One region of the Lysinibacillus sp. HST-98 genome, then DNA from elsewhere that is predicted to be linked to it. Evidence: riboswitches for the same ligand, from Rfam matches in the RefSeq annotation. Region 1 holds a riboswitch; the other holds the start of a gene.
What was found. Region 1 has a riboswitch for cobalamin ahead of JIN86_RS11950 (ABC transporter substrate-binding protein). Riboswitches for the same ligand answer to the same signal wherever they lie in the genome.
Positions count from the first base shown of each region.

Region 2: another riboswitch for cobalamin. It lies ahead of JIN86_RS13840 (glutaredoxin family protein); the one in region 1 lies ahead of JIN86_RS11950 (ABC transporter substrate-binding protein).

Region 1 covers NZ_JAENHX010000004.1:229,146-234,213, forward strand. The annotation lists gene JIN86_RS11945 (FecCD family ABC transporter permease) at 1-631, opposite strand, end outside; gene JIN86_RS11950 (ABC transporter substrate-binding protein) at 628-1,596, opposite strand; cobalamin riboswitch at 1,733-1,915, opposite strand; gene JIN86_RS11955 (acyl-CoA dehydrogenase family protein) at 1,973-3,640, opposite strand; gene JIN86_RS11960 (class I adenylate-forming enzyme family protein) at 3,642-5,068, opposite strand, start outside.
Region 2 covers NZ_JAENHX010000005.1:196,581-201,648, reverse strand. The annotation lists gene nrdE (class 1b ribonucleoside-diphosphate reductase subunit alpha) at 1-2,002, opposite strand, end outside; gene nrdI (class Ib ribonucleoside-diphosphate reductase assembly flavoprotein NrdI) at 1,999-2,358, opposite strand; gene JIN86_RS13840 (glutaredoxin family protein) at 2,355-2,579, opposite strand; cobalamin riboswitch at 2,698-2,875, opposite strand; gene JIN86_RS13835 (hypothetical protein) at 3,236-3,517, opposite strand; gene JIN86_RS13830 (SHOCT-like domain-containing protein) at 3,527-3,913, opposite strand; gene JIN86_RS13825 (DUF2089 domain-containing protein) at 3,927-4,292, opposite strand; gene JIN86_RS13820 (Lsa family ABC-F type ribosomal protection protein) at 4,990-5,068, shown strand, end outside.

The DNA of each region.
Region 1 (5,068 bases):
CTCGTCTTTGTGTCCATAGCATAATTGAACCTACAATCACAAATGGAATGATCATTTGGACATATGGCCAACCACGCATCGAAACAGAACCAAGTAGCCAGCCTATTACCTGACGTAATTCTTCACCAGATAAGGCAATCATTAATGAAATAAGGGAACCTAAAAATGAACTAAAAATAACACCTGTTAATATCAACGTTTCCATTTTCAATGAGCGGTCTACGAGTCTAGCAAAGCTCATAACAACTACCATCGTGATGATAGCACCAATCATACTGAAGGTTGGCAGCGCATACAAACCGACAACAGGTATAGAAATACTAAAAAAGATCGTTAAAACAGCACCAACAGATGCCCCTGATGAAACCCCTAGTGTATATGGATCTGCTAATGGATTTTTTAATAAACCTTGGAATGCTGCTCCAGCAATAGCTAGAGATGCGCCTACTAGTCCCGCTAATAACACGCGAGGCAAACGAATTTTCCAAAAAATATTGGCGGCTGTTTCATCAACCGCCTTATTCCATAATACTTCTAATGGAATATGAACCGAGCCTATCGCTACGCCACACCAGATGCTAATAAGAAGAAGCGTACATGTTAATGTATAGGCTAGTGCTATTTTTTTCACTTAAATACCTCAGGATAGATTGCTTTTGCTAATTCTTCTAGACCTTCTGCTAAACGTGGCCCTTGACGACTTGTAGTACTTTCATCTACCTGCACAATCGCATTATTTTTTACGGCATTAATCGTATCAAAGCCCGCCCGTTTTGGTATTTTCGTTAAAATATCTGGTACATAATGATATGTCACCACGATGACATCTGGATTTTTTGCGATAATTTGTTCTGCATCAATTTTATACCAATTATCGCCATCTACAGCTACATTCTCTGCATTGATCATTTCAAGCATCGCGTTCATAAACGTACCATTGCCAGCTGTATAAATATCTGGCTCATCTGATGCTTCAACTAACACTTTTTTGGGTTCAACATCCTTGACTTTAGACAAAACTTCTTCTACTTTTGCCTTCATATTAGCAACAATTTTTTCTGCCTCTGGTAATTTTCCTGTAGCACGTCCAAGTTGCTCAATTGTTGTATATGTTTCATTAAAGTCTTGTGCGTTTCTTACTACAAATACTTTCAAACCTGCTGATTCAAGCTGTGCAATAGCCTCTTCTGAAAGAGACATGCTAGATTCGTGTGAAAAAACGATATCTGGTTTTAAGGCAATAATTTTTTCAATATCGTACTCCATACCACCAACCTTATCCTTCTCAGCTGCCTCTGGCGGATAATCGTCGTTGTCAGTAACACCAACTATTTCATCATTTAAACCTAGTCCAAAAAGGATTTCAGTATTACTTGGAATAAGTGAAACAATTTTCTCAGGAGGTGCTTCAAGTGTAATGTCCTTATTAAGGGCATCTGTTACCGTCATTGGGAATGTTGCTTCATCCACTTGTGCTGTTTCTTGCTGTGTTTGCTGCTCGTTAGATGGCTTGTTATCTTTTGCTTCCTGCCCACAAGCAGCTAGCAAGCCTACTGCTAAAAATGCTGATAATCCTATTTTCCAAAATTTCTTCATGTGAATCCTCCTTCGTTGGTCCATGCGACATTTCGCTTTATTCTGCATCAAAATAAAACCCCTCATCTTTGAACGATGAGGGGGCAAAATCGCACCAAAAAACTGATACAAAATCCACCACCCTATCCTCGTAGGTTGTCATGTCGTTATAAAGGCAGGTCTCCTGGCTAGTGCTACTTGCGATTTTTCAAGCCTTCCCGAAATCTTCAGTGGCATCATTTGAAAAAACTCACACTTACAGTGGCGGGACCGCATCGGAATCACACCGATTTCCCTTTTCACTTTACTTAAGTAAAGAACCTTTATAATATTCAGTTGATTTCATTATACATGAAAATGAAAGAAGTCGCCTCCATTCAAGACGACTACCCGGCCATTATACAATTTCAGAAAAGTATTGGACTGTTTTCATTTGAGCACCCATTTCTCTTAATGACCATGTCTGTTCTAAATAAACGTCCGCTAGTTTTTCATATTTCCCACCAAATTTATGTGCCCACTCAACCGCTATGACACTTTCATAAAGGTGAGCCATTTTTTCAGCCATACCTTTTGCTTCAAAAGTTTTCGTTGCCGCGTCTAAAGCGCTAAAAATTTGCAGTTTCATAGAAATATTCGCCAATTGTTCTTTAACGATTTGTACTAGTGAGCTGTCAGCTAATTTCTCTAATCGTTCCTCCATCTCACAGACAAACAGTTCATGTGCATGAAACTTATCCACTAAACGAATGAGTTCTAAGGCCAAAATATTAGCCGTCCCCTCCCACACCGTCAACACTTGCGCATCTCTTAATAAGCGGGGCGTTACAAAGTCTTCTATATAGCCATTACCCCCGTGTAATTCAATTGCCTCACTGGCATAGTAAACAGCTTGCTCTGCCGTTTCTTTTTTCATAATGGCAATATATAAACGATTCATAATAAGTTCTTGCTGTGTTCCCTGTCCACTTGTCACTTTATCGTATAATTGAATAAGATCAAAAACTGTCGCTACTTCCACGTGCAACTTAGCTGCAAATTTCCCTAAAGTATCCTGAATCATAGGGTATTGTGTTAAGGGCTTGCCAAATGCATGTCGATTGGTTACATAATGTTTTGCCTCTAAGAAGCCACGACGCATAATACCAATAGAAGCGACTGCATTACAAATTCTTGAGAGATTTAGTGCTTCTAGCATATAATAAATCCCTTTATTTTGCTCCCCTACAACATAGGCAAGTGCACCATCAAATTCTACCTCACCAGATGGAACTGCCCGAACGCCTAATTTATCTTTCAATCGGCGAATACGTAGATGATTTGTTGTTCCATCTTCTTTACGCCAAGGAACTGCAAACAACGTTAAGCCTTTGGAACCTGCTGGCGCCCCTTCTATTCGTGCCAATACCATCGCTACACCACACATGCCCGCATTGGATGCAAAGTATTTTTCACCATATAGACGATACGCAGTGCCATCCTTTCTCGCCTCCACCACATTTGCACCGACGTCAGAGCCTCCTTGACGTTCTGTTAAAAAGGTCGCACCTTCATATAAATCTGTGTCACCTGTTGCACAAACATGTGGTAAAAAACGTTGCTTTACCTCTTCATCTGCATAATGATCTAATAGATAGGCAGTCGCCATCGTCAATGTTACGGGACAATAAAATCCAGGTTCTGCATGTGATAGCAAATAACCTTGTGCAAAGCTATAAACATAATTCCCCTTGTGACCTAGCTGCGGAATATGCTTGTGTACATAACCTACAATCCCAGTATTATATGTCTCTTCAATCGTTTTTTTATAGCCATCATTAACCCAAACCTCTGATATCTCTTCACCATAGGCATCATATCTTTGAAGGCGAGGCTCACCCAGTCGATCTGTATGCTTTGCCCTCGTATCAATATCACCTGCACATAGCTCACCAAAATCTGTTAACTCTCGTTGGGCATAGGATAAAAACTCTTTATCTAACATCATTTCTACTATTTTTTGAAGCGTGTCATCTTCCGTAAAAAAGTTCGTAGTACGCATTGCTTCTTTTTGTAATACTTTCATACTATCTCACCTCTTGCCCCTTCAAATTTTGTTTTAATATTTTGCCTGATGCATTGCGTGGTAGCGCTTCCACTTTTTCAAAAATACGTGGTATTTTAAATTTTGCAAGATGTTCCTCTAAATAAGCTTTCAAAGCTTCCTCATCGATGTCTTGTTTAGCAGAATACACCGCCTTTACCGTTTCCCCCCATTGCGGATGTGGCACACCAATTACCGCAACCTCGAATATCCCTTCAAAGCTCAATAAACAATCTTCAATTTCTTTCGGATAAATGTTGACACCACCCGAAATAATGACATCCTTTTTACGATCTACAATCCAAATAAAACCATCTTCATCCTTACGAGCTAGATCTCCTGTTTTTAACCAACCGTCAATAAAGGCTTCATTAGTTGCTACTTCATCCTTATAGTAGCCAATCATGTTACCCTCACCCAACAAGACAATTTCCCCCACTTCGCCTACATTTACATCTTCTCCACTGTTATTCACAATACGCAATTCTGTACCAAGTGGCGCCCGCTGACCAATACTTCCTGCCTTTGCTTCATGCTCCTTGCCAAATAATAATGAACCACTTGGACCTGCCTCTGTTAATCCATATACACAAGTTAAATTATTTGTACGGAATGCCTGCTGAATGAATCGAACCTCACTTTGAGATAACGGTGCCCCACCATAGACCCACCATTTCATAGAAGACAAATCTGCCGAATGTAGCCTTGGCATCTGTGCCGTTAATAAATAAGCAACAGGTGCACCAAAGAAATGTGTTGTTTTCTCCTTTTCAATGGAGTCAATGAATAAATCGGGTGTAAAAGTTGGTGTTAATACATTTGTTGAGCCTACCAATACACCCGCCATTAAAAATAAATGTAATGGTGCAGAGTGTGTTAATGGCATCATGAGCAAAATACGGCTCTCAGGCTTTACCTCCATTTCAACAGCTATCATTTGCGCCACTGTTAAAATATTACGGTAGCTAAATAACACACCCTTTGGTTTTCCTGTCGTACCAGATGTATATAAAATCGTGGAAGGGTCATCCTCTTGAAACTGACAATCAATTGTTTGTGTACTAGCATTTTGAAGCATTGTTTCATATTGATGCCATCCCACTTTTTCTTGACCTGTTTTAATTTTTAACGGAATTCCAGCTAGCTGTTCAACTGCTGCAAAAATAGCCTCATGTACGACAATTGCCTTCGCTTCGGCATGCTGCGCCACGTACTCTACTTCTTGCAATGTAAATTTCGCATTGACTGGCACAACGATCGCTCCGATACGCTGAATAGCAAAGTAACTGACAACAAACTCTAAAACGTTTGGCATAAAAATTAAAACCTTATCCCTCGGCTTTACGCCCTGCTCTAGTAAAGCATGACTAAAGCGTGTCACCTGCTTATCTAAATCTTGGTAGGTTACTC
Region 2 (5,068 bases), on a different contig from region 1:
ATACTTTAGCCAATTGTTCGGTTGTCCAATTGTCTGTTACATAAAGCGTCATGGAAATACCTTGGTCAACGTGCTTTTGAGAAGCTGCATATAAATCAATTAAATCATACGGATTCACATCATACGCCTCCACATATAAATGACTATTGTCATTTGTTAAATGAGGCATTGGATAAATGGTTCTACTATCGGCATAATCACGAACCTCTACGCGCTCTGTACATGGAGCGATTGAAGCCGTACAGCTACGAATATATGAAATACTACCAGTTGGGGCAATAGCCAAACGATAGGAATGGAATAGCCCGTATTGCATCACATCTTGCTTTAACGTTTCCCACATCTTGTTTGTGATGATTGGAATATTGCCAAGCGCCTTCAATACAACAGGTGACAATTCTTCTTCAGCTTTATTGATATATTGGTCAAAATAGCTACCAGATGCATAATCACTGTCCTCGAATCGATAGAAGGTTGCAGCTTTTTCTTTTGCCATTTCCATCGAAGATTTCAGTGAATAATAGTTCATCGCTTCCATAAAGTGATCCATGAAATCAATCGACTCTCTTGAGCCGTACAGGATGCCCTCCGTCACCAGATGCCCATGGAGGTTCATACAGCCAAGCCCTACAGAATGCATTAATTGATTGGCTTTTGCAACAGACGGTACATTTTTAATATGCGTCATTTGCGATACATTTGTTAGTAGGTGCATCGCTGTATCGACTAATGCGCCGAAATCCTTCACTTTACTTGCTGCATGGATATCGATGGAACCTAAGTTACACGATACATCTAATCCATAGTCATTTGGTTGATCCTGATCCGTAATGATACTTGTCTCTTGCACTTGCAGAATTTCTGTACATAGATTGGACATTTTGACACGTCCAATATTTTTTAAAGGATGTACCTTATTGACATTATCATCAAAGATTTCAAACGGATAGCCTGATTCAAATTGTGCTTTTTTCACCTCTGTGTAAAGCTTCCGTGCATTTAAACGTTTAATTTTACGAATTTTTGGGTTATCAAGTAGCTCGTAGTACATGTCTGAAATGGAAATCTCAGACATACGTTTACCGTATTCTTTAAAAATATCGTATGGGCTAAACAAGACGATATCCTTATCACGTTTCATCAGTTCGAAGAAAATACTAGGTATAATAATCCCTGTTGAAAGAGTTGCGAGGCGAATTTTATCGTCAGCATTTGGTTTTTTTGATGATATGAAATTTTCTATGTCTGCATGGAAAATATTTAGATAAACAACGCCTGAGCCATTTCGTTGCCCTAGCTGATTCGAATAACTGAAAGAATTTTCTAACAGTTTTGCTACTGGGATGACACCACTTGCACGATTTAATATCTCTTTAATTGGATCACCTAAAGGGCGTAAATCTGTTAAGTTGACCCCTACTCCACCACCAAGGCGTGATAGCTCTAAACAATAGCCAATATTTTCAGCAATACTGTTCATGGAGTCATCCATTGATAATTTAAAGCAGCTAACTAATTCACCACGTGCTTTCTTACCACTATTTAAAGCAGTTGGTGTTGCTGGCTGGTAGGCTTCCATCATTGCTTCGACAGAGCGTTCTGCTAGAGCCGTGTTTCCTTGAGCCAAATACAAAGCAATAATGACAATACGATCCTCATACTTTTCTAAGATCTCTTCCCCGTCACGACTTTTCATAGCATAGCTATCATAAAATTTGCTTGCGCTCATAAAGGATGGGAAGCGGAAATTATAATCATAGGCTTTCTTGTACAGCTTCTTAATAAATTCCATCTCGTACATATCGATAAATGCTTTCTCATAGTAGCCCTCATCAACTAAATAGCGAATTTTTTCCTCAATATCTATAAAATAACGCAAACGTACGTTAACATACTCTAAAAAGTAGCGGCGCGTAGCTTCGCGGTCCTTTTCTAACTCAAGTAATCCAGTTGTACTATAACGATTCAGTACGTCATTATTAAGCTTTAAATAGGTTTTCATCTTATTACCCTCGTTTCATAAAACGTTTGTATTGCTTCGTAATCCGTTTGATTACCTCGTAAATCTAATTTCCTTACTAAGGGTACATGATAGGTAGCAGCGATTTTCTCACCAGCAGCGCCAAATACATGATGACCGAAGTTACTATTACCACTGGCAACTACTCCTTTACAAAAATCCCTGTTTTTTTCTAAGAAACGTTGTACCTTTGCTGGAATGTCACCTAAACCATCTGTGTAGGTAATTAAAAGATAGGGCTTGTTCAATCGCAATTCCTCCGAGAGCTCGATACATTCTGCCTTTAATTTGGATACAACATTTCGGACATTACCTGTACGACTCGCGTAAACAATCATAGGGCAATCAACTCAATTTGAGAAACAATTTCCTGAACATCTCCTATAAAAGTTTCATTCATCTCTAAAACAGGCACACTTAAAAAACCTGCGTCAATAATCGTTTGCTTTGCTTGTTCATCGTGATCGATGTTAACAATTTCAGCTTCAAGTCCTGCACGTTGTAGTTCAGATTTTACCCATAGGCATTTTGGACAAATTGTTTTCGTATAAAGTTTCATAGAAATCCCTCTTTTCATAAAATAAAAAAGCCTATCTCCTCTAGAGAGATAGGCTAAATGGAAACGTTAACATACCAAAAATACTGACGTTCCCATCTCTTAATCCCCGAAGAAATGATAAATTTGTTTTATAAAGGCAGGTCTCCTGGCTTTGCTTCATTCTCTGATTCCCTTCCCATGCAAATGCACAGTGGTTGCAATCATCGTCAGCTACACAGTTGCGGGGACAGCGTCGGAATTGTACCGAACTTCCCTTTTAAACTACATGTAGTAGTACCTTTGTAAAACGAACACAATATATAGTTGTTGTTCAATAGTTTTAAGTGTACCATCCTTCAAATGAAAAGTAAATCAAGATTCTAAACTTCTTTATTTTTGGATTATTCAGTATTTTTAATTATGTAGTTCCAAATAGATTACCACTAATCGCTTATACCCAAATCAAAAATCTATTTTAGACGATGTACATGTTTATCTATCAAAGTGTATCTAGAATTCTGAAAGAAATGTTCTATTTTATGTACCATTGAAAAATAGTAGCTTCTATCATAAATCCTGAAATAATGATCATCTCTTACCCATTTCAAATGATGCTCATTAAATTAATAAAGAGCATGCTTTTATCATAACATGCTCTTACCATTCTATCATTGGGATTATAGTCTAATCTTAACCTCAGTCCCGTCCTGAGCTTTGACATCGACTAGCACGACTCCCTTATAATTTTGTAGTTCCTTGATAATCGGCTTTAGCATTTCTTTGTCGATGATCGGAAAGGTAAAGTCTATGTTCTTTCGATCGAAGTATGCCTTTGTCCACTTATTGGCTTGTTGCTGAATCCATTTAGAAGTTAAAATGGAGAGGACAATGGTTAGCACAATATAGGGAACTGGGACTGTAAAGCGAACATCTTTTGCTTTCACTTTTACATGCATCATTCGTTGCCTCTACTCAATGAAGACTGCAACGGAATCCCCGTTTGCTGATTTTATATCTACAATTTGTCCGTCTAATTCATTTTCGATTGCTTCAAGAAGAAGATTGATGTCGATATCTTTTACGTATTTTTCTGATTGTGGAATACTCGCAGCGATGCTGTGTCCTGCCATCAATACGGCTTTAACAAGTTTAATCGGCAAGTTTACCGTAACATTATCATTTTCGGTGGATACAACACGAACCTTTAATGTTTTTTCTAAATACTTTGTTTTTTCCACAAATTTGTTCTCTGAGTCTTCTTTCTGTTGTAGCACTTGAATCAGCTCTGATCCTTTATCCGCATCAATTTTTCCCTCTTGAATCATGGTTAACACTTTTGTGATTTCCTCTTTCATGGTCCGTTCCTCCCTATTCGTCTTTTAAGAGCTTTATGGCTTCATCCGTTGTGATTTCGCCATTTTCCAGCATGCTTACAATTTTTTTCTCGTCTACTTCATTTTTCTTCTTTTGAGCATAGCCAAGGGATGAAATAATGTCGTTTAGCTTGCCTCGAACTGTTGGATACGAAACACCCAGTTCCTTTTCAACCTCTTTAATGTTTCCTCTGCAGGTTAAAAACACTTCCACAAAATGAAGCTGATCCTGTGATAAGGATGCTAGCTTCGACAATTCAAATTCATTTTCAATGGTCGTGTGACAATGAGAACACTGTAACTTCGTAATTTTTAATGTTTTACTGCAGACAGGGCAATTTGTGATTACTTGATAAGCCATAGTGAACTCCTTCCTTTAAGTTAAGTTGATTATATAACAAAGAAATTAAATATGTAAATAATAAAAATTGATTTTTTTAATTATAAAATAAATAAAATTAATTATTGAATTAAAAATATTAATTAATCATTGCTGTATTGCTTGTCGTAAGCAATCATAGCACAGTCAACTTTACTCTATGTATGTGTTTTCTATTCTACTTGTAGCTAGCGACATCAGTTAGATCATGACAGTTTAGAATTGAAAATAAGGTTACATTGTATTCTGTAAAAAAATTTGTTACTATAAAAAGACAATTATGAGAGGACTGATGAATGGACAATGAAGAACTAAACTATATTTTTATTTGAATTGAATGATTTCAAACACAAAATATAGGGTTAGTTTATCCATTTTTAACAATCAGTTTGCATTGTATTTGTCATGACTCAAATGGCAAATCGTATTTATTTAGTGAAAGACTAATCCTTCCAATGCACAAGTGGAGGGATTTTTTCTTGCTTCATAGTTGATTTTGTACCTTTCATTTACCCATAAAGGAGAGGAAAAATATGAGCGATTTAGAAACTATTGTGACGCATGTAACACTCCGTATAAGTCGTTAATATCCATCTGCTTATACGGAGAAATGAAACATAGATGGATAGACCGACTTTGTATGAAAAGTAAACTGTTGTAATACAAAGGAGGAATTATCATGTCCATGATACAAGTACAAAACTTAACTTTTTCTTATCCAAGTAGCTTTGACAATATTTTTGAGAATGTCAACTTCC